Regions from separate parts of the Pseudomonas sp. Marseille-Q1929 genome, predicted to be linked through region 3. Evidence: predicted binding sites of a transcription regulator. Region 3 holds the regulator's gene; each other region holds the start of a gene.
What was found. The regulator sigma-54, encoded in region 3, starts transcription at its own class of promoters, with help from an activator protein. The targets are predictions, from matches to a motif close to ANTGGCATNNANNTTGCTNT.
Positions count from the first base shown of each region.

Region 1 (7,157 bases), on a different contig from region 3:
CGGCCATAGACCTGCATGCGCCCGCTCGGCACGGCAAAGGTGCGCGCGGTGCTGTTGATTACGTTGTCTTCGGCGGCACTGTTACGCAGTGGCGCGGCCTTGGCCACGCTGGTGTCGGTGCTTGGCACGATGCCGGCCAGCAGGCGATCCGTCAGCTTGCTCGGCAAGGCGATGCGGCGCTGGTTCATCAGTTCCATGTCGTTGCTGTGGGATGCCGCGGCGCCGGCCTGCGGCTCTGCCACGCGGTACGCCCACAGTGGGCGCTGGCCATTGGAACGACCCAGCGGGCCCTCGGCCTGGGTGCCGGCGCCGATTTCCGTCGGCACATCCACTTTCTTCGCCGGCTCAGCCGCTGCCGGGCCCTGCAAGGTGGCCGCCTGGGCTTCCACCGGTTTGTTCTTCTGCATCTGGCGCATCAGCACGTCGGCCAGGCCGATACCGCCGCCCTCGCGGGACATCGACACCGCCAGCTGCTGGTCGTACATTTCCTGATACTGCTTGGCCGCCGGCGTGTTCATCGGGTTGTCTTTACCCAATGCCTCGGTCGCCGAACGCATGGACTTGAGCATCTCGCTCAGGAACAGCGACTCAAACTCCTGCGCCACCTTGCGCATGTTGCCTTCGCTGTTCTTGTCGGCACCGACCTTGAGCTGGTTAAGCCGGTTCAAGTCGGAGTACGACCCCGAGTCCGCCGTGCTGCTGATCCCGCTCTTGCGCATATCCATGGCCATGGCCTCAGATCACAATCAGGTCGGCTTGCAAGGCGCCGGCCTGTTTCAGGGCTTCAAGGATCGCCATCAAGTCGCCGGGCGCTGCGCCCACCTGGTTCACCGCGCGGACAATCTCATCCAGGGTGGTGCCGGGGCCGAACTTGAACATCGGCTTGGCTTCTTGCTGGGCATTCACCCGCGAGCGTGGCACCACGGCCGTCTGGCCATTGGACAACGGCCCAGGCTGGCTGACGATCGGGTCTTCGGTGATGGTCACGGTCAGGCTGCCGTGGGTCACCGCCGCCGGCGACACCTTGACGTTCTGGCCGATCACGATGGTGCCGGTGCGCGAGTTGATAATGACTTTGGCCACCGCCTGGCCCGGATCGACTTCGAGGTTTTCCAGGATCGACAGGTAGTCCACGCGCTGGCTTGGGTCCAGCGGCGCGGTCACGCGGATCGAGCCGCCGTCGATAGCCTGGGCCACGCCGGGGCCGAGCATGTCGTTGATCTTGTCCACCACGCGCTTGGCGGTGGTGAAGTCGGAACGGTTGAGGTTCAGGGTCAGGCTGTTGCCCTGGTTGAAGCCGCTCGGCACGGTCCGTTCCACCGTGGCGCCGCCAGGAATGCGCCCGGCGGACGGCACGTTGACGGTGATCTTCGAACCGTCGCGGCCTTCGGCGTCAAACCCGCCCACCACCAGGTTGCCCTGGGCAATGGCGTAGACGTTGCCGTCGATACCTTTGAGCGGGGTCATCAGCAAGGTGCCGCCACGCAGGCTTTTCGAGTTACCGATGGAGGACACGGTAATGTCCACCACCTGGCCCGGCTTGGAGAACGCCGGCAAGTCGGCACTGATGGACACCGCCGCGACGTTTTTAAGCTGCACGTTGCCCGAGCCGGCCGGCACCTTGATGCCGAACTGCGACAGCATGTTGTTGAAGGTCTGCAGGGTGAACGGGGTCTGGGTGGTCTGGTCACCCGTGCCGTTGAGTCCCACCACCAGGCCGTAGCCGATCAACTGGTTGGAGCGCACGCCGGAGATGCTGGCGATGTCTTTCAGGCGCTCGGCCTGGGCGACGGCGCTCAGGGACAGCAACAAGGCCGCCACCATCAGCTGTTTGAAGTTCAAAATGGCCACCTAGAAAGGGAACAGCGGGCTAAGGAAGAAACGGTCGAACCAGCCCGGCTGGCTCGCATCGGCAAACGAACCCGTACCCGAATAGGTAATGCGCGCATCGGCAATCCGCGTGGACGGCACGGTGTTATCGGTGGAGATGTCATCGGCACGCACCATGCCGGCAATCCGCACCAGCTCGTCGCCGGTGTTGAGGGTCATCCACTTTTCACCGCGTACGGCGATGATGCCGTTGGGCAATACATCGGCCACGGTCACGGTGATCGAACCGGTCAGGCTATTGCCCTGCCCCGCCGCGCTCTTGCCGTTGGTGGCACGGTCGCCGTTGTAGCCGGCGTCCAGGCTCAAGTCACCACTGCCCAACGGGTTGTTGGTGTTGGGCACGCCGCCAAACAGCGAGGTCAGGCCGATGCTGGCCTTGCTGGTCTTGCCGATCTGCGAGTTGGCGTTTTTGCTGGCCTGGGTCTTCTCGTTCAGGGTGATGGTGATGATGTCACCCACCCGGAACGCCTTGCGGTCGCTGTACAGGTTCTGTTCGAAACCGGCCTGGTAGATCGAGCCATTGTTGGCCGCCGCCGGCAACGGCGTGCGTGGCAACACCGGCGCGTAGTACGGGTCATTGGGTTTCGGCGTCGGGGCGACACAGCCCGCGAGCACGGTAATCCCACTCAATGCCAGAACAGAAACGTAGCGATTCATGACCCTTACCTCACGGTGTTGCAGGCGCCCTCAAGGGCGCCCCATAGACTTGATTACAGATTCTGCGTGACGAACGAGAGCATCTGGTCGGCGGTGGAGATCACCTTGGAGTTCATCTCGTAGGCGCGCTGGGTGGTGATCATGTTGACCATCTCCTCAACCGTGCTCACGTTGGAGGTTTCCAGGGTGCTTTGCAGCGTGGTACCAAAACCGTTCAGGCCAGGGGTGCCGATTTGCGGCGCGCCGCTGGAGGCAGTTTCGAGGAACAGGTTGTTACCCATGGCTTGCAGCCCGGCCGGGTTGATGAAGTCGGCGGTTTGCAGGTTGCCGATCACTTGCGACGCCGGGTTGCCGGCCACGGTGATGGACACGGTGCCATCGTTGCCGACGGTGAAGGTCTTGGCATCGGCCGGGACGATCACGGCTGGTTCCAGGGCGAAACCGTTGGCGGTGACCATCTGACCGTTGGAGTCCAGGTGGAAAGTACCGTCACGAGTGTAGGAGGTAGTGCCATCCGGTTGCAGGATCTGGAAGAAACCACGGCCGTTGATGGCCATGTCCAGCGGCTGGCCAGTCTGTTGCAGGTTACCGGCGCTGAAGTTCTTCTGGGTGCCGACGATCGCCACACCCGTACCCAGTTGCAGGCCCGACGGCAGTTCGCTGTCCTGGGTCGATTGGGCGCCCGGCTGCTTCTTGATCTGATAGAGCAAGTCCTGGAATTCGGCACGGTCACGTTTGAAACCCGTGGTCGACACGTTGGCCAGGTTGTTGGAGATGGTGGTCAGGTTGGTGTCCTGGGCGGACAGGCCTGTTTTGGCAACCCATAGAGCCGGAAGCATGCTGTTCTCCTTTGGGCGCCTGTTTGTCGGCGCCGCATCACAAATTAGTTAGTGGGTTGCAATCAGGTCATCGCCATGACGCGCGTCATGGCCTGATCGTCTTCCTTGGCGCTGTTCATCATCTTGATGTGCAGCTCGAATTGCTTGGAAAGCGCCAGCACTGCGGTCATTTCTTCCACCGCATTCACGTTGCTCGCCTGCAGGAAACCCGAGGTCAGCTTGACGCCCGCATCGGCCTGGGCCGGCTGGCCGTCCTTGGTGTGGATGCTGCCATCCAGACCCTTGGTCATGTTCTTCAGATCGGGCTGCACTAGCTTGATCCGGTCCACTTCAGCCATCACGCGCGGGCCTTCGCCCATGGCGCGGATGCTGATGGTGCCGTCGGCGCCCACTTCGATTTTTTGCTGGGGCGGCACGGCAATCGGGCCACCGTTGCCCATGATCGGCATGCCGTTGCCGGCGCGCAGCACGCCCAATGCATCGACGTTCATGCTCGCGCTGCGCACGTAGGCTTCGCCGCCATCCGGGGTCTGCACGGCCATCCAGCCGTCGCCGCTGACGGCGACGTCCAGGTCACGACCGGTTTCAATCATTGCGCCGGGGCTAAAGTCGGTGGCCGGGCGCTCGGTGAGGGCAAACGCCCGCGCCGGAAAGCTGTCACCAAATACCGGCATCGAACGCGCCTGCTCCAGGTCACGCTGGAAGCCATTGGTGGAAATGTTCGCCAGGTTGTTGGCATGGGCCTTCTGCGCCAGAGCATTCTGGCTGGCGCCGGTCATTGCCACATAAAGGTACTTGTCCACGCTCTATCCTCTTTCTGACGGACGTTTGCCGCCCACCGCTGTGCTGATGAGGGATAAGCAATTTACGAACCAACTTTTCAAAAGAGGAGAAGGTCCAGGCAGAGCGGGGGTTTGCGCGCAGGCCCTGGCAAATGAGGGCCGAGCGAGAGTCGAAAAAACGGCGGAGTTATGCCGCTAACGGCAAAGGCAGGTGCCGACACCAGGTTCGATCTTCAGGCCGACCGAGCCTAAGGGGCTGACTCAGCCGATTAAATGTAACCATCGCGAACCTAAACAAAAGCTCGGTGCCCATTTTATTTTTCGTTTCAAATCCCATCTCTGTGCCGGAGCACGACCATAGATCACGCACCGACAAATCAGTTAACGCATATGTATTTACTTGCAGTTTTCAAAGCACGAAAAACACCAGACTTTCCCGACACACACTTACAATTGCTTAATACACTCAACTTGTCGCCCGCACACCTACACAAGTAGTTTGCGCCCATCGCACAATCAATTCGTAGCCCCATAGCGAACCACTTTGATTGCGATACACACTTATCAACAATATAAGGCCATGTCATGTTTAGAGTTAATGGCAACACTCCGACGTACTTTCGGGACCCGTACACCCCCAATACATATGATCGGCAACACGACTCGCGCGCAACTAGTCGGTCGCAGGCACATTCCCACTACCACCGCTGCGACCAAGACCATCGCACCGACCGAGCCCGCCCAGATTGGCGGCGGGATTCGGACTACCCCGTTGATCGAGCCCGCCGAGCCAGGGACTACTTTCCAGACCGCGAATTGCCCGATACCCGCCGTGGCGGGGGCCATCGCCCGGCCTTCAGCACCAATGAACACCGCCTCGCCCCGCAGGAAGCCAGCAACGCGTCCCGCCACAATGACAGGCCCTGGAAGATTGACGCACAAGATGAGCCGCCAGTGGAGCTTGACCAAGAGCATGCACATCCGACACTGAATGGGTCTAAAGAGCCATGGTTCGGCCTTTACGACTTTCGCCAAACGCAGATAGGTGCTCGCATCACCGATCACAACTTCAATCCGGACAACAAAGCCTTGCACAACAATAGAAACTACTCGGCGAATCGCCTACCAACAAACAATCGTTAAAACATCGATAACACTGCGAGCAGTTTGCCTTGCTGTCAAACTGCTCGCTTCAGCCCACCCCCACTAGCGCACCCGCAAAATCTTCTAACCAGCACTCTCTGTCTTTATGACCTCATACCCACGCAACTTATTAGCAATTGTCGTATGGGACACTCCCAGTCGTTTACCCAACTGCCGGCTGCTGGGGTATTCGGTATACAGGCTTTCCAGTACCGCCTTCTCAAATCGACCGACAATCTCTTCCAACCCCCCTTCCAGGGAGAAATCGCCAAGCGGTTGACGCACGCCATAATCCGGCAGCCGAATATGCTCGAGCTTCACCGTTCCCCCCTCACACAACGACACGGCTTGGAACAGCACGTTTTCCAGCTGCCGCACGTTACCCGGCCAGTGGTAGTGGCTGAGCCGATCCATGGCCGCAGGCGCCAGCCTGGGCAACGGGCAACCAATCTGCCGGCTGGCCTGGTCGAGGAAGTGCTCAACCAACGGCGCCAAACCATCCAGGCATTCGCGCAGCGGCGGGATATGCAGCGACAACACGTTGAGCCGGTGATAAAGATCCTGGCGAAATTCGCCACGGGCGCAGAGTTCCGACAAGTCCACCTGGGTTGCGCAAATCACCCGTACATCGAGATAGACTTCTTCATCGCTGCCTACGCGACGGAAGCAGCCGTCCTGCAGGAAACGCAGCAATTTCGCCTGCAAACGCGCGCTCATTTCACCCACACCATCCAGAAACAACGTCCCGCCCGCTGTCAGCTCCAGCAGCCCCAACTTGCCTTCGGCCCGTGCCCCTTCAAACGCGCCCGGGCCGTAGCCGAACAACTCGGTCTCAGCCATCGACTCCGGCAAACCGGCGCAGTTGAGCGCCATCAACGGCGATTGCCCACGCGGGCTGGCCAGGTGGCAGGCACGCGCGAGCAATTCCTTGCCGGTGCCGGTTTCGCCTTCTATTAATAGCGGCGCATCCAGCGGCGCCATGCGTCGGGCCTCGCGGACCACCGCAGCCATGACCTTGGAGCTTTGGAAGATGCTGTCAAAACCACGCAGCTCCTGCTTGCGCACATTGTAGATACGCTCACCCACGCGGTCGGCGCGGTGCAGGGTCAGCACGGCGCCAGCCATGGCTTCGCTGTCATCGTGTTCGGAGGATTGCAGCGGCGCGATGTCCGCCAGGAACACGTCGCCCTTGACCTTGACTCGCAGGCCGTTGATCCGCGATTTGCTAGCGCGCACCAGCTCCGGCAAGTCGAAATCTTCGGCATAGCGCGACAGCGGAATGCCCGGTACCTCATCCACGCGCACCCCGAGGAGCTGCGCCGCCGCACGGTTGGCGGCGACGATGGAGCCCCCCATATCAATGGACAGCACCGGAAACTCCAGGGCGCCAAGCAACGCATTGAGTTCCATATGCCGACGCTCGCTAGGCATCAGCCCTACGCGCTTCACGCCAAATACACCGGCAATCGCTTCGAACTGTGGGCGCAGCGCCTGGAACTGCATATTCACCAGGTTCGGGCAAAACAGATAAATGGCGTTGCCATGCTCACCGCCGACCTCGCCCTTGGCGACGTTGACCCCGTACTCCACCAGCAGGTTGAGAATGTCCCGCAGGATGCCGATGCGGTTCTGGCAGTGCACTTTGATACGCATGAAGAGGCTCGAAAAGTGGGTAGGCGCCGCGTCTTTTTGTCGCTGGGCGCAGATAGTCGTCAAGATTATGTGACAGCTGGTGACCTTTTCCCAGCCCATTGCAACGACTGGCGCCATAACTGTAACGAATACTTTACGAAAACCAGTAACTTTTCCCACATTCCAGCCTGAAACACGGATGGAGTCTCGCCCG
Region 1 covers NZ_JAFLWU010000022.1:47,285-54,441, forward strand. Annotated here, with positions in the region: gene flgJ (flagellar assembly peptidoglycan hydrolase FlgJ) at 1-731, opposite strand, end outside; gene J1G37_RS21135 (flagellar basal body P-ring protein FlgI) at 736-1,824, opposite strand; gene flgH (flagellar basal body L-ring protein FlgH) at 1,852-2,547, opposite strand; gene flgG (flagellar basal-body rod protein FlgG) at 2,601-3,386, opposite strand; gene J1G37_RS21150 (flagellar basal body rod protein FlgF) at 3,449-4,189, opposite strand; gene J1G37_RS21155 (sigma-54-dependent transcriptional regulator) at 5,396-6,964, opposite strand.
Region 1: the regulator sigma-54 is predicted to act here: its motif matches at 4,244-4,263, upstream of J1G37_RS21150 (flagellar basal body rod protein FlgF).

Region 2 (7,157 bases), on a different contig from region 3:
AATCCCGGAACTGTTGCCAGGGGTGTGTACGTGGTTGATGCGCTCCACATGGCTGTAGACCCGCAGTGCGGTGGCGTCGAAGCCCATCTGCCCGATCATTTCAAAGCTTGGCTTGAGCTTACCGAGGCCTTCGAGGGTGGAGTCGCCACGAATGAACTCATCGTGGTCGAGCAGGACGATGCCGTTCTGGTCCTGCACCGCGATCAGCGACTTGTTGAAGGAACCGTCTGCACGGGCCCTGGCCGCTTTCTGCTGGGAATGTAGGGCGAAGGCGTCCACATCCTGGCGCGAGAAGCCTTCCAGGGTCGCGATCAGATCCGCGCCGATGCCCTGTGGCGTGAAGTGGCTGTGCAGGTTGGTTTGTGGGTCCAGCACCCAGGCGCCACCGTCGCTGCCCATGGGCACGCGGGACATGGACTCGACGCCACCGACCACCACCAGGTCTTCAAAGCCGGAACGTACCTTCATCGCGCCGAGGTTCACCGCTTCCAGGCCCGAGGCGCAGAAGCGATTGACCTGCACGCCGGCGACGCTGATGTCCCAGTCGGCCACCAGCGCGGCGGTCTTGGCGATGTCGGCGCCTTGGTCGCCCACCGGGGTGACGCAACCGAGGACGATGTCATCCACCTGGTGCGTGTCGAGGTCCGTGCGCCGCGCCAGCGCGCTGAGCAGGCCCGCCACCAGGTTTACCGGCTTGACGCTGTGCAAGGCGCCGTCGGCCTTGCCTTTGCCACGGGGCGTGCGTATCGCATCAAAGATCAAAGCTTGGGTCATGACGTCCTCGAACCGCTGTGCATGTGTGCCCCTTACCTTAGGCCCGATTGACACGGTTTCAATGACGGATGCGCTCATTGCTTTTGACACCCATGCTCGGACGAACGGTAGGCAACATACGCCATCAGCGGGTTAATCGTTTTAGCTGTCTAGCCAACGGTCTGGCGCCAAGATGGCGTTAAGCCTCATGCCTTTTTTAGCTAAAATATTGATTAGCTGATATGAAATGGATCTAAGCCACGCAGAACGAGGGCTCTAAGGTTGAATCAGTAGGAAGTTGCTGCCGGGTTTTGCTGGAGCAGCTGTAAGAAAAGTGTCACGCCACAGCGTGATACTGAAATTGACCGGCACGTATTTGACGCTCAGGAATAACAACAAAAGGCAGTCAGCCATGTTCAAACATTCGAAAGTACGTCAGGCGGGACTTATTCTGTTCGCCACCACACTGATTCTGATCTTGCCCAATCTGACCAAGGTCATTGGGTGACCCTTCAGCCCACACATTCCGTGCACACACAGCATCAGGACTGCAGCTTTTGGCAGCGCCTGCCGGGACATTGCGCATAGCGGTCCTGTTGCAGGCGCTGTCTTTTTGCCTGCGCATTTCCGGTATCGTGGGCGCCATCGCCACTTTGTATCGGGCCTTCCTCTTGAAATCGATCCTCGCCCTCCTCGCCTTGTTCTTCACCCTGCCTGTCGCTGCGGCGCAATTGACCGTCGAGCTGGACCACGCCAGCAAGACCTGGCAGACCGCCGAGTTGCTCAAGCATCCGGATGCGCAAACGGTGCAGATAGTCGATGACGTTTCCTACAAGCGCAGCATGACCTATCGCGCAGTGCCCCTGGCGGTACTCCTACCGGGCCTTGACCCGCAGAGCCATCTGCAAGCGGTTGCCCTGGATGGGTTCGCCGCCGAACTCGCTGCTGCCCCGTTGCTGGAAACCCATGGCGCCCGCGCCTGGCTGGCGGTGGAGGACCCAGCCCACCCATGGCCCGCACTGGCGCCGGGCAAACCGAGCGCTGGGCCGTTTTACCTGGTGTGGACGGACCCGCAAGCCGGCCATATCAGCCCGGAGCAGTGGCCGTTCCAGATGTCCGCGATCAAGCAGTTGAAGACCGTTGCAGAGCGTTTTCCGGCGCTGTTGCCGGACCCGAAACTGGCCGCCGCCGATCCGATCAACCAGGGCTTTGCGCTGTTCCAGAAGAATTGCCTGGCCTGTCACCGGCTCAATGGCGCTGGCGATGCGCAGGTAGGGCCGGACCTGAATATTCCCTACAACCCAACGGAATATTTCGGCGGCGATTTCCTCAAGCGTTACATCCGTGACCCGCAAAGCCTAAGGCACTGGCCGCAGGCGAAGATGCCAGGGTTTGCGGCCAGTGTGTTGCCGGACAGCGAGTTGGATTTATTAGTGAGTTATCTGAAACATATGTCGGGGCGTAAACAACAGCCTTGAACCCAGAGCAGTCCCCCTGTGGGAGCGGGCTTGCTCGCGAAGGCGGTGGGTCAGTCAAAGATGTTCTAACTGAACCACCGCCTTCGCGAGCAAGCCCGCTCCCACACAAGCCCGCCCCACAGTTGCTCTGCTCCGCTCTGGAGATTATTGCTGCTGCACAGCAATCACCGGCGTCGGCGCCACAAACACCTTGGCATGCATCTGCTCATGCCCGCCGCCACGGCGCATGCCGCGCACCGGGCAGGCGTCGAGGTAGTCCAGGCCCACGGCCAGCTTCAGATGCCGCTCGGGCCGTGCGAGCCTGTTGGTCACGTCAAAGCTGTACCAGGCGTCATCCAGCCAGGCTTCGGCCCAGGCGTGACTGGCCAGGTGCGCGCTGTCTTCTGTGTACAAATACCCCGATACATACCGCGCGGGCACCCCCAGGCTGCGGGCGCAGGCCAGGAACGCGTGGGTGTGGTCCTGGCACACGCCCGCACGGCCGGCGAAGGCTTCGGCGGCGCTGGTGTCGACTTCGGTGGCGCCGGGTGTATAGACCATCGAGTGGTTGAGGGCCTGCATCAGGTCAATCAACGCGCTGCGGTCGCGACGTTGCTGGCAGTGTTGCCGGGCAAAGCCTCGCAGGGCCTCGTCGGCCTCGGTCAGGCGGGTGCTGCGCAGGAAGGGGAACGCCGACTGGCTCTCGTGTTCGGCCTCGCGCAGCTCGTCAATGTCCACTTGGCCACGGGCGCCGATAATGATGGCGTCGTGGGGTTCGTCCAGGGTCAGCACGTGCAGGATATTGCCGAACGGGTCCACTTGGGCGCGCACCGGGCGTGGCAGGTCGAGTTGCCAACTGAGGACGTGCTGGCGCTCGCTGTCGTGGGGCGTAAGGCGCAGGTACTGGATGCTGGCGCGAACCTGGTCGTCGTAGTGGTAGGTGGTTTCGTGGCTGATGGAGAGTCTCATGCGGCCTCCAGGTAGGAACTGTAGATGGCGTCGCCCAATTGGCGCACCAAGGGGATAAAGTCGGTCAGCCAGGCATGCAGGCCTTCCTCGAGGATTTCATCGATGGCGGTAAAGCGCAGGCGCGCGTCCATCTCGGCGGCCAGGCGCTGGGCCGGGCGGCCGTTGAGGCCGGGCAGGCTGGCGAGGATCTGGTCGATTTCCTCGCTGCAGGCGCGCAGCGAACGCGGCACATCGGCGCGCAACAGCAGCAACTCGGCGACTTGCCGCGCGCCAGGCGCATCACGGTAGATCTCGGTGTAGGCCTCGAACGACGACAGCGCGCGCAGCAAGGCGCTCCATTGATAGTAGGCGTGGGCCGTGCCGTCGGTGACTGCGGCAGCCTGGTCACCGGCCATTTCGTAGCGCGCATCCAGCAGGCGCAGGGTGTTGTCGGCCCGCTCGATAAAGGTGCCCAGGCGAATAAACCGAAAGGCGTCGTTGCGCATGATGGTGCCGTAGGTCGCGCCGCGAAACAGGTGGGAGCGCTCCTTGACCCACTCACAAAATCGGCTCATGCCGTAGCGGCTCAAGCCTTGCTGGGCGATATCGCGGATATCCAGCCAAGTGGCGTTGATGTTTTCCCACATGTCGGCGGTGATTCGCCCACGCACGGCATGGGCGCTGGCCCGCGCCGCACCGAGGCAGCTGTAGATGCTCGCCGGGTTGGCCGCATCCAGGGCGAAAAAGTGCAGCAGGTGTTCGGCGTGCAGTTCGCCGTGGCGCTCGCGGTAATCATCCAGGGTGCCGGTGATCAGCAGCGGCATCGCCAGTTCATGCAGGCCATCACCGCGCCCATCCTGGGGCATCAGCGACAGCGAATAGCTGACATCGAGCATGCGCGCGAGGTTTTCCGCGCGCTCCAGGTAGCGCGACATCCAGTACAGATCCGAAGCAGTTCTACTCAGCATGGCATCAGTCCTCCACCACCCAAGTGTCTTTGGTGCCGCCACCCTGGGACGAGTTGACCACCAGCGAGCCTTCGCGCAGCGCCACGCGGGTCAAGCCGCCCGGCACAACGCGGGTTTCCTTGCCGGACAAGACGAACGGGCGCAGGTCGATATGGCGCGGCGCGATGCCGTTTTCGACAAAGGTCGGGCACGTGGACAAACACAGGGTGGGCTGGGCGATATAGGCGTGGGGCTTAGCCTTGATGCGCGCGCGGAAGGCTTCGATCTCTGCGGCGGTAGACGCGGGTCCCACCAGCATGCCGTAGCCGCCGGAGCCTTGGGTTTCCTTCACGACCAGATCCGGCAGGTTGGCCAGCACGTGGGACAGTTCTTCGGGCTTACGACACTGGAATGTAGGAACGTTCTTCAGGATCGGTTCTTCATCCAGGTAAAAACGGATCATATCGGTGACGAAGGGGTACACCGACTTGTCATCCGCGACCCCGGTGCCGATGGCGTTCGCCAGCACGACGTTGCCGCAGCGATAGGCCGCGAGCAGGCCGGGCACGCCGAGCATCGAGTCGGGGTTGAACGCCAGCGGATCGAGGAAGGCGTCGTCGAGGCGGCGATAGATCACGTCCACCGCTTTGGGGCCGTCGGTGGTGCGCATGAAGACGCGGTCGTCGCGCACGAACAGGTCGGCGCCTTCCACCAGTTCCACGCCCATTTCCCGGGCCAGGAAGGCATGCTCGAAAAACGCGCTGTTGAAGCGCCCCGGCGTCAGCACCACCACGCTGGGGTTGTCCAGGGGGCTGGAGCTTTTCAGGGTGTCGAGCAACAGGTTGGGGTAATGGTCGATGGGGGCGATGCGCTGGGCAGCGAACAGTTCGGGGAACAGGCGCATCATCATCTTGCGGTCTTCGAGCATGTAGCTGACGCCGCTGGGGGTACGCAGGTTGTCTTCGAGCACGTAGTAGGTGCCGTCGCCATCACGTACGAGATCGACCCCGGAGATGTGGGAATACAGGTCGCGGTGCAGGTCCAGGCCCTGCATCGCCAACTGGTACTGCTCGTTGGCCAGCACCTGTTCAGCAGGGATGATCCCGGCCTTGATGATGCGTTGCTCGTGGTAAAGGTCGGCGAGAAACATGTTCAACGCTTTGACCCGCTGGATGCATCCGCGCTCGACAATCCGCCATTCGCTGGCAGGAATGCTGCGCGGGATCGTGTCGAAGGGAATCAGGCGCTCGGTGCCCTGTTCGTCGCCGTAAAGGGTGAAGGTGATCCCGGCGCGGTGAAACAGCAAATCGGCTTCGCGCCGGCGCTGGGCCAGCAGTTCAGCGGGGGTTTCGGCCAACCAGCGGGCGAATTCGCGGTAATGAGGGCGGACCTGCCCTGCCCCATCGTACATTTCATCGTAATAAGTGCGGATCATGCCGTACTCCTTGTCACCCGGACGCAAGAACCATCGCAAGGCCCGTGCCAGCGGCATAAACACTTAAAAATCAGTGAGTTGAATAAAAACAGAAATCCACCCGCACCGTCCTGGTGCGCAGAATGCCCGCTGTCCTGTCGTACGCTTCATCGCAATGCGAGCTTTGACTATCAACAGCATAGCCAGAGTTGATTTCACTGCCCGGCTACGCCGCCGGATAATCGCGCTCATCTGCTGAACCCGCTCCTTTCAGCACATCGCTCTTCCCTTTAGGCCACCCTCGCTGGGTGGCTTTTTTTTGGTGCTGAAAAAGGGTTCGCAAGTTCCGAAAAGTTTTCCTACGGCACAAACAAAATCGGCCGACCCAAAGGTCAGCCGATACGCTGTGTTTCTCATACTGCTACATGGGTAACCCACGCACCTCCTGCTTGACGCCCCAACCTTCGATAATCCCGCCCAGCGGTTCAACCACGGCTTCAAAGTCTTGCTCGAAGTCGCCTATGCCGTCGTAGGTGGCGAACATGATCTTGCTCAGTTCCAGGTACCAGGCACCATCGTCGCGCGCACTGACCTGGGCATTCAGGGATTCCCCACGAAACTCACCCGCAGCCCTGCGCGCCCGTTCCTCATCCGGGAAAATGGCGTAGAACTCGATGGGGTGAAAACGCGAGAAGTCGAAGCCGCCTTCTTTCATGCGGCGCAGAACGTTGGTGCTGATGTCTTCTTGATAGGCTGTGCTCATGAAAAGTGCTCCTCTAACCGATGGATAGACTTTCCGTGCTTCCCGGAGCCCACGCCGCAATGGCGTGGGTACTACGGCAATGACAACACCGCTGGAAAACAAGCATGTAGCTGACAAGACCAGACCTTAGCGATTCATTCGCTGATCTCGATTGCAGAGTAGCGCGAAGCTATCACCTCCACCAGAGGCGCTTTAATGGCAAGCAGGAAATGTTCAGGCGGCTGGCGAGATGTCGAGGATTTGAATGCTGTTCTGGTCTTTGAGGATTTTGACCGTTGGCTCGGGCTTGCGCCCCTCAAGATCATTGAGGTCGAGTTCGGCGGCCACCGGTACCAGCTTGTTGCGGATCATGTGCGCAGCGTCTTCAAGGCTGGGTTTTTCAGCGCAGGCGAACTGCTCCACCGAGGTCTCGCCGTGATCGTCAACGAAGGTAATTTTCCACGTTTGCATCGGTGCCTCCTCGATAAAGCCCGTGTATGGGCTCACATCTATCTGGACCTTGAGGGTTCGCCAAACGTTCCACTCAAGGCCGGAGACACCTGATCAACTGCGCTTACTTCTCAGCGTGATCCTTGAGGGCTTTCAAGGTGTTGAACGGCGCGTCCACCACGAACTTGTTGGCCAACCACGATGGCACGCTGCCGCCTGGCTCGGTGTGTACCTGATAGGTGACTTCGGTCAGGTTGTCGCCTTTGGGCACCAGCTTCCAGAAACCTTCGACCTGGGCGACACGCACATAGCCTTTGACTTCCGGCTGATAGGTGGGCACTTCCAGCAGCTTGCGGGTGAGCGTGCCATCGGCGGCCTTGGAGGTGGTGATCTCCAGGATGGAATCACGGTCGGTCACCGGGAACGGTGCCTTGAACTGGGTGTAG
Region 2 covers NZ_JAFLWU010000030.1:12,190-19,346, reverse strand. Annotated here, with positions in the region: gene J1G37_RS24480 (acetyl-CoA C-acetyltransferase) at 1-774, opposite strand, end outside; gene J1G37_RS24475 (cytochrome c) at 1,425-2,231, shown strand; gene J1G37_RS24470 (transglutaminase family protein) at 2,376-3,179, opposite strand; gene J1G37_RS24465 (alpha-E domain-containing protein) at 3,176-4,126, opposite strand; gene J1G37_RS24460 (circularly permuted type 2 ATP-grasp protein) at 4,131-5,540, opposite strand; gene J1G37_RS24455 (ribonuclease E inhibitor RraB) at 5,941-6,282, opposite strand; gene J1G37_RS24450 (hypothetical protein) at 6,496-6,732, opposite strand; gene J1G37_RS24445 (START domain-containing protein) at 6,836-7,157, opposite strand, start outside.
Region 2: the regulator sigma-54 is predicted to act here: its motif matches at 5,573-5,592, upstream of J1G37_RS24460 (circularly permuted type 2 ATP-grasp protein).

Region 3 (7,157 bases):
GAGATCACCTCGGACAAGGTCGAGCATTTGAAGACCTCCGAAGTGACCCTGCTGACCAACCCGGACATGAACATCTACCGCGGCACCGAGTTTCCGTGGCACGTCACCAGCAAGCGTGGCGAGGTCAACCCGGACGGCACCGAAGTGGAACTGATCGATTCGGTACGCGTTGCGCGCACCGATGATAAAAACCGTGACACCGTGATTACCAGCAGTCGCATGACCGTATTCCCGCAGAAGCAATATGCGCAGACCGAGCAAGACGTTAGAATCGACGGCGCTGGCGGGGTATCGACTGGCAAGGGAATGAAAGCGTATTTGAAAGAAAGCAGGATACACCTGCTATCGAACGTAAGAGGACAGTATGAGGCTCGTTAAAACTCTCCCTATTTTGCTCAGTCTGGGCGCAGCACTGGGAAGCGTGAGCGCCTGGGCTCTGCCGAACGATAGCCAGCAACCGATCCACATTTCGGCTGACGATGCGCAACTGGACGACAAGCAAGGCGTCGCCACCTACACCGGCGGCGTAATCATCACCCAAGGCTCGATGAAGATCACCGGCAACACGGTGACCCTGACCCGTACCCCCAATGGCGACATTGATGTGGTGACCTCGGTGGGCAACCTGGCTTACTTCGAACAGAAGCAGTCGCCTACCGACACCGGCCCGATGAAGGGCTACGGCAAGACCATCCAGTACCACGCCCAGCAGAACCGCATTGTCCTGATCGACCAAGCCAAGGTGCTCAGCCCGGACGGCAACTCCACGGAAGGCGAGAAAATCACCTACGACACCGTGAAGCAGATCGCCAACGCCGGCCGCGCCAATGGCTCCAAGGTGACCGCACCACGTCCGCGTATCGACATGGTTATCCAGCCGAAGAAGAAGGCCGAGTAATGGCAACCCTGAAAGCCCAGCATCTGGCCAAGGCCTATAAAAGCCGGCAGGTCGTGCGTGACGTCAGCCTGTCGATCGACAGCGGCCAGATCGTCGGCTTGCTCGGCCCCAACGGCGCCGGCAAGACGACCTGCTTCTATATGATCGTCGGCCTGGTCCAGGCGGATCAGGGTCGCGTGCTGATCGACGACCTGGATGTGAGCCACCAGCCCATGCACGGTCGTGCACGCGCCGGTATCGGCTATCTTCCGCAGGAGGCGTCGATCTTCCGCAAACTGTCGGTAGCCGACAACATCATGGCGATTCTCGAGACCCGCAAGGAACTCGACCGTGACGGCCGTCGCAAGGAGCTGGAAAGCCTGCTGCAGGAGTTCCACATCAACCACATCCGCGACAACCTCGGCATGAGCTTGTCGGGTGGTGAGCGTCGTCGTGTGGAAATCGCCCGTGCCCTGGCTACCGCGCCGAAGTTCATCTTGCTGGATGAACCGTTTGCTGGTGTCGACCCGATCTCGGTCGGCGATATCAAGCAGATCATCCATCACCTCAAGGCGAAGGGCATCGGCGTACTGATCACCGACCACAACGTGCGTGAAACCCTCGATATCTGCGAGACCGCGTATATCGTCAACGATGGCCAACTGATCGCCGAAGGCGATTCAGCCACTATCCTGGCCAACGAACTGGTGAAGGAAGTGTACCTGGGTCACGAGTTCCGCCTGTAAACACCGTGGTGTCACGGCCTGTTTGCCAAGGTGCGCGGGAGTCAATAGGAACCTCCGGATTTTTATTGTTACCGCGCTCTAGGCAAAGCCCGCGATATCAGGCATATAATTTGCTTATGTTTGGCGCTCACGCGCCCTGTCGTGGATGGCGCATTGCGCCGGCGAATAAGGTGTTAAGCCCCTGCCATGAAACCATCGCTAGTCCTGAGAATGGGCCAGCAGCTGACGATGACACCGCAGCTGCAACAGGCCATCCGCCTGCTCCAATTGTCGACCCTGGACCTGCAACAGGAAATCCAGGAGGCCCTGGAGTCCAATCCGATGCTCGAACGCCAGGAAGAAGGCGACGACTTCGATAACGCAGACCCGCTGGCCGACAACATCGAGCAAAAACCCAACTCCGACGTGCAAGAACCTTCCTACCAGGAAACCGCCCCAACGGTGGATAACCTGGAAGAAGGCGAATGGAACGAACGCATTCCCAACGAGCTTCCCGTGGACACCGCCTGGGAAGACGTCTACCAGACCAGCGCCAGCAGCCTGCCCAGCAACGATGACGACGAGTGGGACTTCACCACCCGCACCTCCGCTGGCGAGAGCCTGCAGAGCCATCTGCTGTGGCAACTGAACCTCGCGCCGATGTCGGACACCGATCGCCTGATCGCCGTGACCCTGATCGACTGCATCAACAACCAGGGCTACCTGGACGAGACGCTAGAGGAGATCCTCGAAGCGTTCGACCCGGAGCTGGACATCGAACTGGACGAGATCGAAGCCGTCCTGCACCGCATCCAACAGTTCGAGCCCGCCGGTATCGGCGCCCGCACCCTCAGCGAATGCCTGCTGCTGCAATTGCGCCAACTGCCCGCCAAGACCCCTTGGCTCGCTGAAGCCCAACGCCTGGTCACGGATTACATCGACCTGCTGGGCAGCCGTGACTACAGCCAGCTGATGCGCCGCATGAAGCTCAAGGAAGACGACCTGCGCCAGGTCATCGAACTGGTGCAGAGCCTCAACCCGCGCCCAGGCTCGCAGATCGAGTCCAGCGAAGCCGAATATGTGGTCCCTGACGTGATCGTGCGCAAGGACAACGAGCGCTGGTTGGTGGAGCTGAATCAGGAATCGGTGCCACGCCTGCGGGTCAACCCGCAATACGCGGGCTTTGTGCGCCGTGCCGACACCAGCGCCGACAACACCTTCATGCGCAACCAGTTGCAGGAGGCCCGCTGGTTCATCAAGAGCCTGCAGAGCCGCAACGAAACCCTGATGAAGGTCGCGACCCAGATCGTCGAGCACCAGCGCGGCTTCCTGGAATACGGCGACGAAGCGATGAAACCGTTGGTGCTGCACGACATCGCCGAGGCGGTCGGCATGCACGAGTCGACGATTTCACGGGTGACCACGCAAAAATTCATGCATACCCCACGGGGTATTTATGAGCTGAAATACTTTTTCTCCAGCCACGTCAGCACCTCCGAAGGCGGCGAATGCTCGTCCACGGCGATCCGCGCGATCATCAAAAAACTGGTTGCCGCGGAAAATCAGAAAAAGCCATTGAGTGACAGTAAGATCGCTGGTTTACTGGAGGCACAAGGCATTCAGGTCGCCCGTCGAACCGTCGCCAAGTACCGCGAGTCCCTCGGGATCGCGCCTTCCAGCGAGCGTAAGCGTTTGATGTGACGGGCGGGCCACAGCGTTCCAGTGGTGGGTATTCCTGCCCACCGCTTTATGCACTGGCAACGAAGGAGAAGCTGTATGCAAGTCAACATCAGTGGACACCAACTGGAAGTGACCGAACCGCTGCGCGCCTATATCGGCGAAAAACTCAAAAGAATTGAGGGGCATTTCGACAAGATCACCAACGTGCAAGTCATCATGACTGTCGAAAAGCTGAAGCAGAAAATCGAAGCCACCTTGCGTATACCCGGCGGGGAAGTAGTCGCCAATGCCGAGCATTCAGATATGTATGCCGCCATTGACGACCTGACCGACAAGCTGGATCGCCAAATCAAAAAGCATAAGGAAAAGCAGCAGAGCCTTCTCCAGGGCACTGGCCGCTAACACTCCCCACCCATGATTCGACTTGAAACCATCCTGACCCCCGGCCGTTCCCTCGTGAACGCGCCGGGCGGCAGTAAAAAGAAAGCCCTCGAACAAATTGCCAACCTGATCAGCCGCGAAGTGCCTGACCTGGAGATGCAAGATGTGTACGAGGCTCTGATTGCCCGTGAAAAACTCGGTTCCACCGGTTTTGGCAACGGCATCGCCATTCCCCATTGCCGCCTCAAAAGCTGTGAGGCACCTGTCAGCGCCCTGCTGCACCTGGACGCTCCCATCGATTTCGACGCCATCGACGGCGCACCGGTTGACCTGCTGTTCGTTCTGCTGGTCCCGCAAGCCGCCACCGATGCTCACCTGGAACTGCTCCGTCAGATCGCCAGCATGCTCGACCGCAAGGAAGTACGCGACAAACTGCGCAGCGCCAGCAGCAACGAGGCGCTGTACCAGGTTGTCCTGGATGAACAGAACGGGCAGTAATCATGCGTTTGATCATCGTCAGCGGCCGCTCCGGCTCGGGTAAAAGCACCGCCCTCAACGTTCTTGAGGACAACGGCTTCTATTGCATCGACAACCTGCCCGCCGGCTTGCTGCCGGAGTTGGCGGAGCGGGCGCTGATCCACACCGAACTGGCGCAACCCCTGGTGGCCGTTTCGATCGATGCCCGCAACCTGCCCAGCCACCTTGAGCGGTTCCCGCAACTGCTTGAGGAAGTTCGCGCCAAGCACATTCATTGTGATGTGCTGTACCTGGACGCCGACGAAGAGACGCTGCTCAAGCGCTTTTCCGAAACCCGTCGACGCCATCCCCTCAGCAGCCCGCATCGTTCCCTGGCCGAAGCCATCGAGGACGAAACCAAATTACTGGGGCCGATCATCGACCTCGCCGACCTGAAAATAAACACCACCAGCCTCAACCTGTACCAGCTGCGCGACGCCATCAAGCTGCGCCTGCTGAACCAGCCGGAGCCTGGTACTGCGTTCCTGGTCGAGTCGTTTGGCTTCAAGCGTGGCATGCCGGTGGATGCCGACCTGGTGTTCGATGTGCGCTGCCTGCCGAATCCCTATTGGAAACCCGAGCTGCGTGAGCAGTCCGGGCTAGACCAGCCCGTGGCCGATTACCTGGCAGCGCAGCCGGATGTCGAAGAAATGTTCCAGGATATCTCCAGCTACCTGCTCAAATGGCTGCCGCGCTTTGCTGCAAGCAACCGGGCCTATGTCACCATCGCCATTGGCTGCACCGGCGGCCACCACCGCTCGGTCTACCTGACCGAACGCCTGGGCCAGGTGCTGCAACAAACCCTCAAGAACGTCCAGGTTCGCCACCGCGACCTTAGCTGAAAGGATCACCCCCGCGATGCCCGCTCTGGAAATTGAAATCATCAACAAGCTGGGCTTGCATGCCCGGGCTTCCGCGAAGTTCGTCGGCGTTGCCGGGCAGTTCCCTTGCCAAATCCGTGCGGGGCGCACCCCGGAATCCATGGTCGATGGCAAAAGCATCATGGCCATGATGATGCTGGCCGCCGGCAAGGGCACCAGGATTCACCTCAAGACAGAGGGCGAGCAAGAGCAGGAAGCGATGGACGCCTTGGTGGCGCTGATCAACAACTTCTTTGATGAGGGTGAGTAAACTCACCCTTTGAGGCGGGCGTGAAGTCGCAACGACTTCAGCCCAATGCGGTATCCATCACCATCATCAAGCAAAAACCGATACACAACCCCAGGCTGGCAAGCTTTTCGTGACCGTTGCGCCGCGATTCGGGGATCACTTCGTGCGTCACCACCAGCAACATCGCCCCGGCCGCCAACGCCAGACCGAGCGGCAACAGCACCTCTGCCAAACTCACCAACCAGGCACACAGCACGGCAAATACCGGTTCGACCAAACCTGAAGCCGCACCGATCAGGAACGCCTTGACCCGCGACATCCCTGCCCCGGCCAATACCAAGGCAATCACCAGGCCTTCGGGCACATCCTGCAAGGCGATGCCCATGGCCAGGCTATCTGCATCCGGCATACCGCCGCCTGCCGAAACCCCCACCGCCATGCCTTCCGGAATGTTATGGGCAATGATGGCAAACACGAACAGCCAGATACGCGGCGGTATCACCGGGTGATCCGGTGTTCCCACCAACATTTCCGGGCTCGCCCCGGAGACCTTGCGATCAACCAGATACAGCCCGAACGCGCCCAGCATGATGCCGAAGCTGATCAACCCACTGGCGCCCCAGGGCGTGAGCCCCAGGCTTTCAGCAGCAGCGATCCCCGGCACGATCAGCGAAAAGGCTGTCGCCGCCAGCATCACCCCGGCACCAAACCCCAGCAATGTGTCGCTCAGCGCTACCGGCATTCGTCGAATGACCAGGACGGGCACCGCGCCAAGCGCCGTGCCCAGCGCGCAAATCGATCCACCTTGCAGAGCGCGCAGGATGCGCGGCTCCAGGTTCAGCCAGTCCAGCCCGTGGGCTACCAGCAATGCAGTACCTGCCAATAGCAGCAGCGAGCCAAACGCATAACGAAACATTCGCCCGCTGCTGATCGCCAGTGTTTCAGTGCCCATAGTCGGCCTTAGATCTTGTTATGGTGGTCAATGTCAGGCCAAGGCGGCCTGATAGCGCGCAGCGACTTCCGGCCAGTTGATAACACTGTAGAAGGCGTTGATGTATTCCGGGCGACGGTTCTGATACCGCAGATAGTAGGCGTGTTCCCAGACGTCCAGGCCGAGGATTGGCGTATTGCCGTTCATCAGCGGGCTGTCCTGGTTACCGCTGCTTTCCACCACCAGCGTCTTTTGCGGGGTCACGCTGAGCCAGGCCCAACCGCTGCCGAAACGGGTCAACGCAGCCTTGGTGAAGGCTTCCTTGAAGCTGTCGAAACCACCCACTTGCTCATCGATAGCCTTGGCCAGCGCGCCCTCGGGCTTGCCGCCACCTTTGGGCGACATCACCGCCCAGAACAGCGAATGGTTGGCATGGCCGCCACCTTGGTTGATCACGGCGGCACGCAGTTTTTCCGGCAGCTGCTGCACGCTGGACACCAGTTTCTCGACTGGCCAGCCCGCAAACTCGGTGCCCTCGACAGCGGCGTTGAGGTTGTTGATGTAGGTCTGGTGGTGCTTGGTGTAGTGAATCTCCATGGTTTGCGCATCGATGTGCGGTTCCAGGGCGTCGTAGGCGTAAGGCAAGGCAGGCAAGGTGTAGGTCATATCAATGTGCTCCGTAATAAGGACTGTTGCGAGTCGACGCATCCTGTTGCGCCGCGGTACCACCCAGCAGGCGATGGGTACGCGGGTACTCGCCGTGGTCGCTGATGAAGTTCAACAGTTCGACGTAGGTCTTGCTGCTCTGGCGCAGCGCCGCCTCACGCAATTGCGGGGTCAGGCGCGGGTCCTGCATGGCCTGCAACAGGCGCTGGTGGATAGCGCAGAGGTATTCCGCGCTTTCCTCCGGCTGGTTCAGGCGCAGATGCAGGTCCGC
Region 3 covers NZ_JAFLWU010000001.1:523,135-530,291, forward strand. Annotated here, with positions in the region: gene lptC (LPS export ABC transporter periplasmic protein LptC) at 1-378, shown strand, start outside; gene lptA (lipopolysaccharide transport periplasmic protein LptA) at 365-898, shown strand; gene lptB (LPS export ABC transporter ATP-binding protein) at 898-1,623, shown strand; gene J1G37_RS02405 (RNA polymerase factor sigma-54) at 1,810-3,303, shown strand; gene raiA (ribosome-associated translation inhibitor RaiA) at 3,379-3,684, shown strand; gene ptsN (PTS IIA-like nitrogen regulatory protein PtsN) at 3,697-4,161, shown strand; gene rapZ (RNase adapter RapZ) at 4,164-5,021, shown strand; gene J1G37_RS02425 (HPr family phosphocarrier protein) at 5,038-5,310, shown strand; gene J1G37_RS02430 (ZIP family metal transporter) at 5,348-6,241, opposite strand; gene J1G37_RS02435 (superoxide dismutase) at 6,275-6,886, opposite strand; gene J1G37_RS02440 (hypothetical protein) at 6,888-7,157, opposite strand, start outside.

Region 4 (7,157 bases), on a different contig from region 3:
GCTGGGTGGTGCAAGTCAATCAATACGGGCGCTGGCTCGCGTTGCTCTGCGTGGCGCTGTTTGGGCTCACGCTGCTGCTGCCGCAACTGTCGGAACGCCTGACGCGGCCGCTGGTGGCCGCCGGCAGTCGCTTGTCGGAAGCCGCCGGGGCCGACGCCAAGCCGCGTGCGGGCGCCTCGTTCCTGATCGGCGTGGCCACCGGGTTGCTCTGGGCGCCGTGCGCCGGGCCAATCCTCGGCCTGCTGCTGACCGGCGCCGCGCTGCAGGGCGCCAATATCGGCACTACCTTGCTGTTGCTGGCCTACGCCGCCGGTGCGGCGACGTCCCTGGCGCTGGCGTTGCTGGTCGGCGGTAAAGTCTTTGGCTTGATGAAGAAGTCCCTGGGCGCCGGTGAGTGGCTGCGTCGCGGCCTTGGCGCACTGATGCTGGCCGGTGTGGCAGCGATTGCCCTGGGCCTCGACACTGGCGTGCTGTCGCGCTTGTCGACAGCGTCCACCGGTGGCCTGGAACAAAGCCTGGTGGACCGCTTGAGTGCCAAACCGCCAGCACAGGGTGGGGCGATGATGATGGCGGCCAACCACAACAGTGATTCGCTGCCGATCGAAGGCGCGCTGCCGCCATTGGACGGCGCCGTGCAATGGCTCAACAGCGCGCCGCTGAGCGCCGAGGCCCTCAAGGGCAAAGTGGTGCTGGTGGATTTCTGGACCTACTCCTGCATCAACTGCCTGCGCACCCTGCCTTACGTCAAAGCCTGGGCCGAGAAATACCGTGACCAGGGCCTGGTGGTGATTGGCGTGCACGCCCCGGAGTTTGCCTTTGAACGGGACGTGGGCAATGTCACCCAGGCCATGAAAGACCTGGGGATTACCTACCCGGTGGCCATCGACAACAACTACAAGATCTGGCACGCCTTCAATAACCAGTACTGGCCGGCGCATTACTTTGCCGATGCCAACGGGCAGATTCGCTATCACCACTTTGGCGAGGGCGACTATGCCGAGTCGGAGCGGGTGATCCAGCAACTGCTACGCGAAGCCGGGGCGCAAAACGTTGCGGGCGGCTTGATCGACGTGAATGCCAAGGGCGTGCAACAGGCGCCGGACCTGAACACCGTGCAGTCGCCGGAAACCTATCTGGGCGCGCAGCGCGCCGAGAACTTCGTCAAGTCCGGCCCGCTGGCGTTGAACAACTGGACCCTGGAAGGCCAATGGAACGTGGGCGGCCAGCAAGTCACCCTGGAGCAGGTCGGCGGGCGCATCGTCTACCGCTTCCACGCCCGTGACTTGCATTTGGTGCTGGCGCCTGGCGCGGATGGCAAGCCGGTGCGCTTCAAGGTCACGGTCGACGGCCAGGCCCCAGGCGACGCCCATGGCACGGATGTGGCGCCGGATGGCACGGGTACGGTGACTGAACAGCGCTTGTACCAACTGGTGCGCCAGCCGGGTGAGGTGCAGGACCGTACTTTCAGCATTGAGTTTCTGGACCCGAATGTGGCGGCGTATGCCTTTACCTTCGGCTGATGTGATAACCCCAATCCCTGTGGGCGCTGGCTTTTGTGGGAGCTGGCTTGCCTGCGATGCAGGCACCTCGGTATGTCAGTGAGACCGAGGCGATGCTATCGCAGGCAAGCCAGCTCCCACAGTTGACCGTGTTCTGGAGTGAGATCTATGAAAATCTTGAGATGTTTACCGGTGTTGGTCTTGGTTGCCTTTATCGGCCAGGCCCAGGCCTTTTCCTTTGGCTCTTCCGACGATGCCGTCGTCATCGCACCACCCGCCCTGGACCTGCCGGCCTCGGCCAACCTGCAAACGGCCGTGTTTGCGGGCGGCTGCTTCTGGGGCGTACAAGGGGTGTTCCAGCATGTGCAGGGCGTCACAAACGCAGTGTCCGGCTATGACGGCGGCGCGGCGGGCACGGCGCAGTACGAGTCTGTCAGTGCGGGCGATACCGGCCATGCTGAGGCGGTTTCCGTCACCTATGACCCGAGCAAAATCAGCTACGGAAAGCTGTTGCAGATCTACTTCTCGGTGGCCCACAACCCCACTGAACTCAACCGCCAGGGCCCGGATACCGGCACGCAGTACCGCTCGGCGATCTTTGCGCAGAATGCCGAGCAGCAAAAAATCGCCCAGGCCTATATCGCGCAACTGGAGGCGGCCAAATCCTTCGACAAGCCCATCGTGACCAGGATCGAGATGGGCACGACGTTCTACCCGGCGGAGTCCTATCATCAGGACTTCCTCACACAGAACCCGTCGTACCCCTACATCGTGATCAACGACTTGCCGAAAGTGGCGCAGTTGCAAAAGCTGTTTGCCGATCAATACCGTGCCGAGCCGGTGCTGGTGAAAAACCAGTAGTCAGCCCTTGGCCTTGGCCAGGTAGGGCGCCAGGCGCCGGCCCATTTCCTCACCCAGGGCTTGCAGCCCGCTCAAGGGGCGGATCATCACTTCAAACTCGATGATCTGCCCTTGTTCATTGAAACGGATCAGGTCGATGCCCTTGAGCTGCTTGTCGCCGACCCGGGCGCTGAATTCCAGTACAACGCTCAGGCCATCGGCACTTGCCAGTTCGCGGTGATAGGCGAAGTCCTCAAAGACGTTGATCACGGTGTTGAGGATCAGCGCCACCACGGGGGCGCCAGGGTAGGGCGTATGGGCCATCGGTGAACGGAACACGGCGTCGGGCGCCAGCAGTTCGGGGAGGGCGGTGAGATCGCGGCTCGCCAGCATCGTGTGCCAGCGTTGCAGGCTGTGGGTGGCAGCCGGGTTGAGGGGCAGTGCGGTCATGGGGAGTACCTCTTCTTATGGTTGGGAAGGCATTTCACCTGCCCAACATAAGAGCGGTACTCCAACAGGGTCAATCACCCTAAGTGACAGATAAGTGGCCGCAGCGCACTTACACCACCTCCAGGTAGGAACTATGAATCGCCCGCGCCAGCTCGCGTACGGTGTCGATGAAGTCGGTCAGCCGGCTGTGTAAACCGTCCTCCAGAATCTCGTCGATCCCGGTATACCGCAGCCGCGCTTCGAACTCCGCTGCCAAGCGTTGCGCGGTACGCCCATAACTGCCGGGCAAGTCGGCGAGGATGTGGCTCAACTCCTCGATACACGCATGCAACGAGCGCGGCACGTCGCTGCGCAACAACAGCAGTTCGGACACGGAGCGCGCATTCAGCGCGTTCGGGTACAGCTCGGTATACGCCTCGAACGACGACAACGCGCGGAGCAGGGCGCTCCACTGGTAGTAGCCACGCGCCGAGACGTCGCTGACTTCCTCCGACTCTTCGCCAAACATTTCGTAGCGTGCATCCAGCAGGCGCAGGGTGTTGTCGGCGCGCTCGACAAAAGTGCCCAGGCGGATAAACCGGTAGGCGTCGTTGCGCATGATGGTCCCCGACGTGGCGCCACGGAACAGGTGCGAGCGTTGCTTGACCCAATCACAGAAGTGGCTGATGCCATGCCGCGCCAGGCCGCCTGCAGCGATGCTGCGCATTTCCAGCCAGGTGGCGTTGAGGTTTTCCCACATGTCGGCGGTGATGCGCCCGCGTACCGCATGGGCATTGCCGCGGGCGGCGCGCAGGCAGTTGTAGATGCTTGCCGGGTTTTCCTCGTCGAGGGCGAAGAAGTGCAGCATACGTTCGGCATCCAGTTGTTTGTGGCGTTCGAGGTAGCTGTCGAGGGTGCCGCTGCTGAGCAGCGACATCGCCAGTTCATCCAGGCCATCGCTGCGCCCGGATTGGGGCATCAGCGACAGCGAATAGCTGACTTCGAGCATGCGCGCGAGGTTCTCGGCGCGCTCCAGGTAACGGGACATCCAGTACAGATCTGCGGCGGTTCTACTCAACATAATCAGCCCTCCACCACCCAGGTGTCCTTGGTTCCGCCGCCTTGCGACGAGTTGACGATCAGCGAGCCTTCACGCAAGGCCACGCGCGTGAGGCCACCGGGCACCAGGCGGGTTTCCTTGCCCGACAACACGAACGGCCGCAGGTCGATATGCCGGGGGGCGATGCCGTTTTCGACAAAGGTCGGGCAGGTGGACAGGCTCAACGTGGGTTGGGCGATATACGCGTGGGGACGGGCCTTGATGCGTTGGCGGAAGTCCTCGATCTCGGCCGCGCTGGATGCCGGGCCCACCAGCATGCCGTAGCCACCGGAGCCCTGGGTTTCCTTGACCACCAGTTCCGGCAGGTGCGCCAGTACGTGGGACAGCTCATCGGGCTTGCGGCACTGGAAGGTCGGTACGTTCTGCAACACCGGTTCTTCGTCGAGGTAGAAGCGGATCATCTCCGGCACATAGGGGTAGATCGACTTGTCGTCGGCCACGCCGGTGCCGATGGCATTGGCCAGCACCACGTTGCCCGCGCAGTAGGCGGCGACCAGGCCGGGCACGCCGAGCATCGATTCGGGGTTGAACGCCTGCGGGTCGAGGAACGCGTCGTCGATGCGCCGGTAGATCACATCCACGGCCTTGGGGCCGTCGGTGGTGCGCATGAACACCTTGAGGTCGTGCACGAACAGGTCGGCGCCTTCCACCAGTTCCACGCCCATTTCCCGGGCGAGGAAGGCGTGTTCAAAGAACGCGCTGTTGAAGCGGCCAGGGGTGAGCACCACGACGTTGGGGTTGTCCAGGCGGCTGGAGCTTTTCAGGGTCTTGAGCAGCAGGTTGGGGTAGTGGTCCACCGGCGCGATGCGCTGCTTGGCAAACACTTCGGGGAACAGGCGCATCATCATCTTGCGGTCTTCGAGCATGTAGCTCACGCCGCTGGGGGTGCGCAGGTTGTCTTCGAGCACGTAATAGGTGCCGTCGCCGTCGCGTACCAGGTCTACGCCGGAGATGTGGGAGTAGATGTCGCGGTGCAGGTCGAGGCCGACCATGGCCTTCTGGTAACCCTCGTTGCCCAGCACCTGCTCGGGGGGAATGATCCCGGCCTTGATGATGCGCTGGTCGTGGTAGATGTCGGCGAGGAACATGTTCAAGGCAGTGACGCGCTGGATGCAGCCGCGTTCGATCACGCTCCACTCACTGGCGGGGATGCTGCGGGGGATGATGTCGAAGGGGATCAGGCGCTCGGTGTCCTGCTCGTCGCCATACAGGGTGAAGGTGATCCCGGCGCGGTGAAACAGCAAGTCGGCTTCGCGGCGACGCTGGGCCAGCAGTTCCGGTGGCGTGTTGGCCAGCCAGCGGGAGAATTCCTGATAATGCGCACGGCACACGCCGTTTGCGTCATTCATTTCATCGAAGAAAGATCGAGCCATTCCAGTACCTTGTCAGTGCCGAGGGACGCTTGGGTGGCACTGCCGCTTTGAAAAACGCATGTTTTTATGAGCCCGTGGCTAAGGGTGCCACTGGGCCTGGTCCTTACTTTCTTATGGGATCGGCTCTGGGTCGGGGGGTAACGAACGCTCCTGTGTGCGGGCAGTGATGAAGGGCTAAAGCAATGCTTGTGCCGAACCCCCCAAACCTGGCGTTCGCAGGCACTCTCGACACAGTTGCACGCGCGTGCTGCTTCAGATTGGTGCATGAACAAACTTGAACTTCACATCCCGCCCCATCTTCTAACCTCACTCGACTCTTCTTGGAGCACCGCCGTGCCCAGAATCATCTCGCCTCAGTCCCCGGAAACGGCCCTGACCGACCACAGTGAACACAACGCCAAGATCTTCGGCTCGCCCAAGGACCGCCTGGACTTCTACCGGCGCGAGATCCAGTACGAAACCACCATCCTGGCCAACCGCACCGACGCCTACCTCACCGCGCAATCCTTCCTGGTCATCGCCTTCGTCTCGGGCATGGGCAACCTCAACCCCGAGTGGGGCAAGCTGTTCACCCTGGTGGTGCCGGTGTTCCTGGTCTTGCTCGGCATCTTCAGCTCGCTGAACGCCTGGCCGGGGATTCGCGCGGCGTACGACATCATCGACCACTGGCACTACAAGCAAAGCGAACTGCTGCGCAGCGAACCCGTGATGGGCCTGGCGTATGACGATTCGCCGCTGTTCTGCGAGACCGAGTCGTCCCATAAGGGCTATCGCAAGTCGCTGCTATTCTCTATGCGTGCGCCGTGGTTATTCATGGTGTTCTGGTTGTTGCTGGGGGCGTATGCGTTTTATATCCAAGTGGATAACCCTGGTTCATAGAGGTGCCGGTCATGTCGGATGAACGCGAGGAAGAACGGGACGAGGAACTCAACGACCCCGGTAACGAAGACCCGGGGTCGTTGATGGATGATGCTCAGGTTCCGCTCAAGGAGGGCGAGCTGCATCAGGAGTCGAGCCAGGAATGCTCGGCGCCAATCTTGACGTTGAACCGGTGATGAAGCGGCAAGTAATGCTCCTTCAGTTTTTCTAGCTGCTTGCCCAGTGTGTCAGGCGGGACGATGCCGCTGCGCAGATAGGACTGGCGCACATCGTTTTCAATGTTGACGATCGGGCCCTGCGGGACGAGTTTTGACCCGACTACCTTGTTCTCTTTGGTCAGCCCGTCAAAGCCCAAGTCGTACATGTCAGGACGCTTGAGCTTGAGGTTGTCGTTGAACAGTGTCGGGCCGACCGTTTCAAAAATCTTGTTTTCGTACGCTTTGAACTCGGGTGTGTACTGCACGACACCGTCGGCGCCCCTGGCCGCGGTCGGTCGGTTCGCCATGAAATAGGCCTTGTTGGCAGCAAAGCGCTTTTTCATCTCGGTGATCATGTCGCTAATCACCGGATTGTTTGCCTGCGTGCCGAAATTGCTGGTGTTGTAGAAAGGCTTGTAGTTGCTGAGGCTATGACCAACCGGCCGGTTGAGCAGCACATCATGGGCGCCCGCATTCACTACCTCGGCGCCGATTTTTGCCTGAATCACATCATCGGTATCCAGATAGATCCCGCCGTATTTATTGGCGATGGGGTAGCGAGCAACATCTGAGGCCGCCGCCAGGTTTTTCCCTTGCCCTTGCCGGAAGTAATCGTACATTCCGTCGTTTTTCAATTGTTTGAAGATGTCATCTTCGTGAAGGTTCCTTACCTCAAGGCCTGGGACCTTGCTTTCCAATTTCTGCTTTATCTGTTGAAACAGGATAGGGGTGTCAGCATCCACGTGCAGGATGGAGGTGTACCCGGGGGCCTGGGCCGCATTGTTGGCGATGTTGTCCGCCAGCTTGGTGGGGATGTCCT
Region 4 covers NZ_JAFLWU010000009.1:158,274-165,430, forward strand. Annotated here, with positions in the region: gene J1G37_RS13175 (cytochrome c biogenesis protein DipZ) at 1-1,520, shown strand, start outside; gene msrA (peptide-methionine (S)-S-oxide reductase MsrA) at 1,668-2,360, shown strand; gene J1G37_RS13185 (nuclear transport factor 2 family protein) at 2,361-2,789, opposite strand; gene J1G37_RS13190 (alpha-E domain-containing protein) at 2,899-3,849, opposite strand; gene J1G37_RS13195 (circularly permuted type 2 ATP-grasp protein) at 3,852-5,261, opposite strand; gene J1G37_RS13200 (hypothetical protein) at 5,595-6,140, shown strand; gene J1G37_RS13205 (glycosyltransferase) at 6,265-7,157, opposite strand, start outside.
Region 4: the regulator sigma-54 is predicted to act here: its motif matches at 5,438-5,457, upstream of J1G37_RS13195 (circularly permuted type 2 ATP-grasp protein).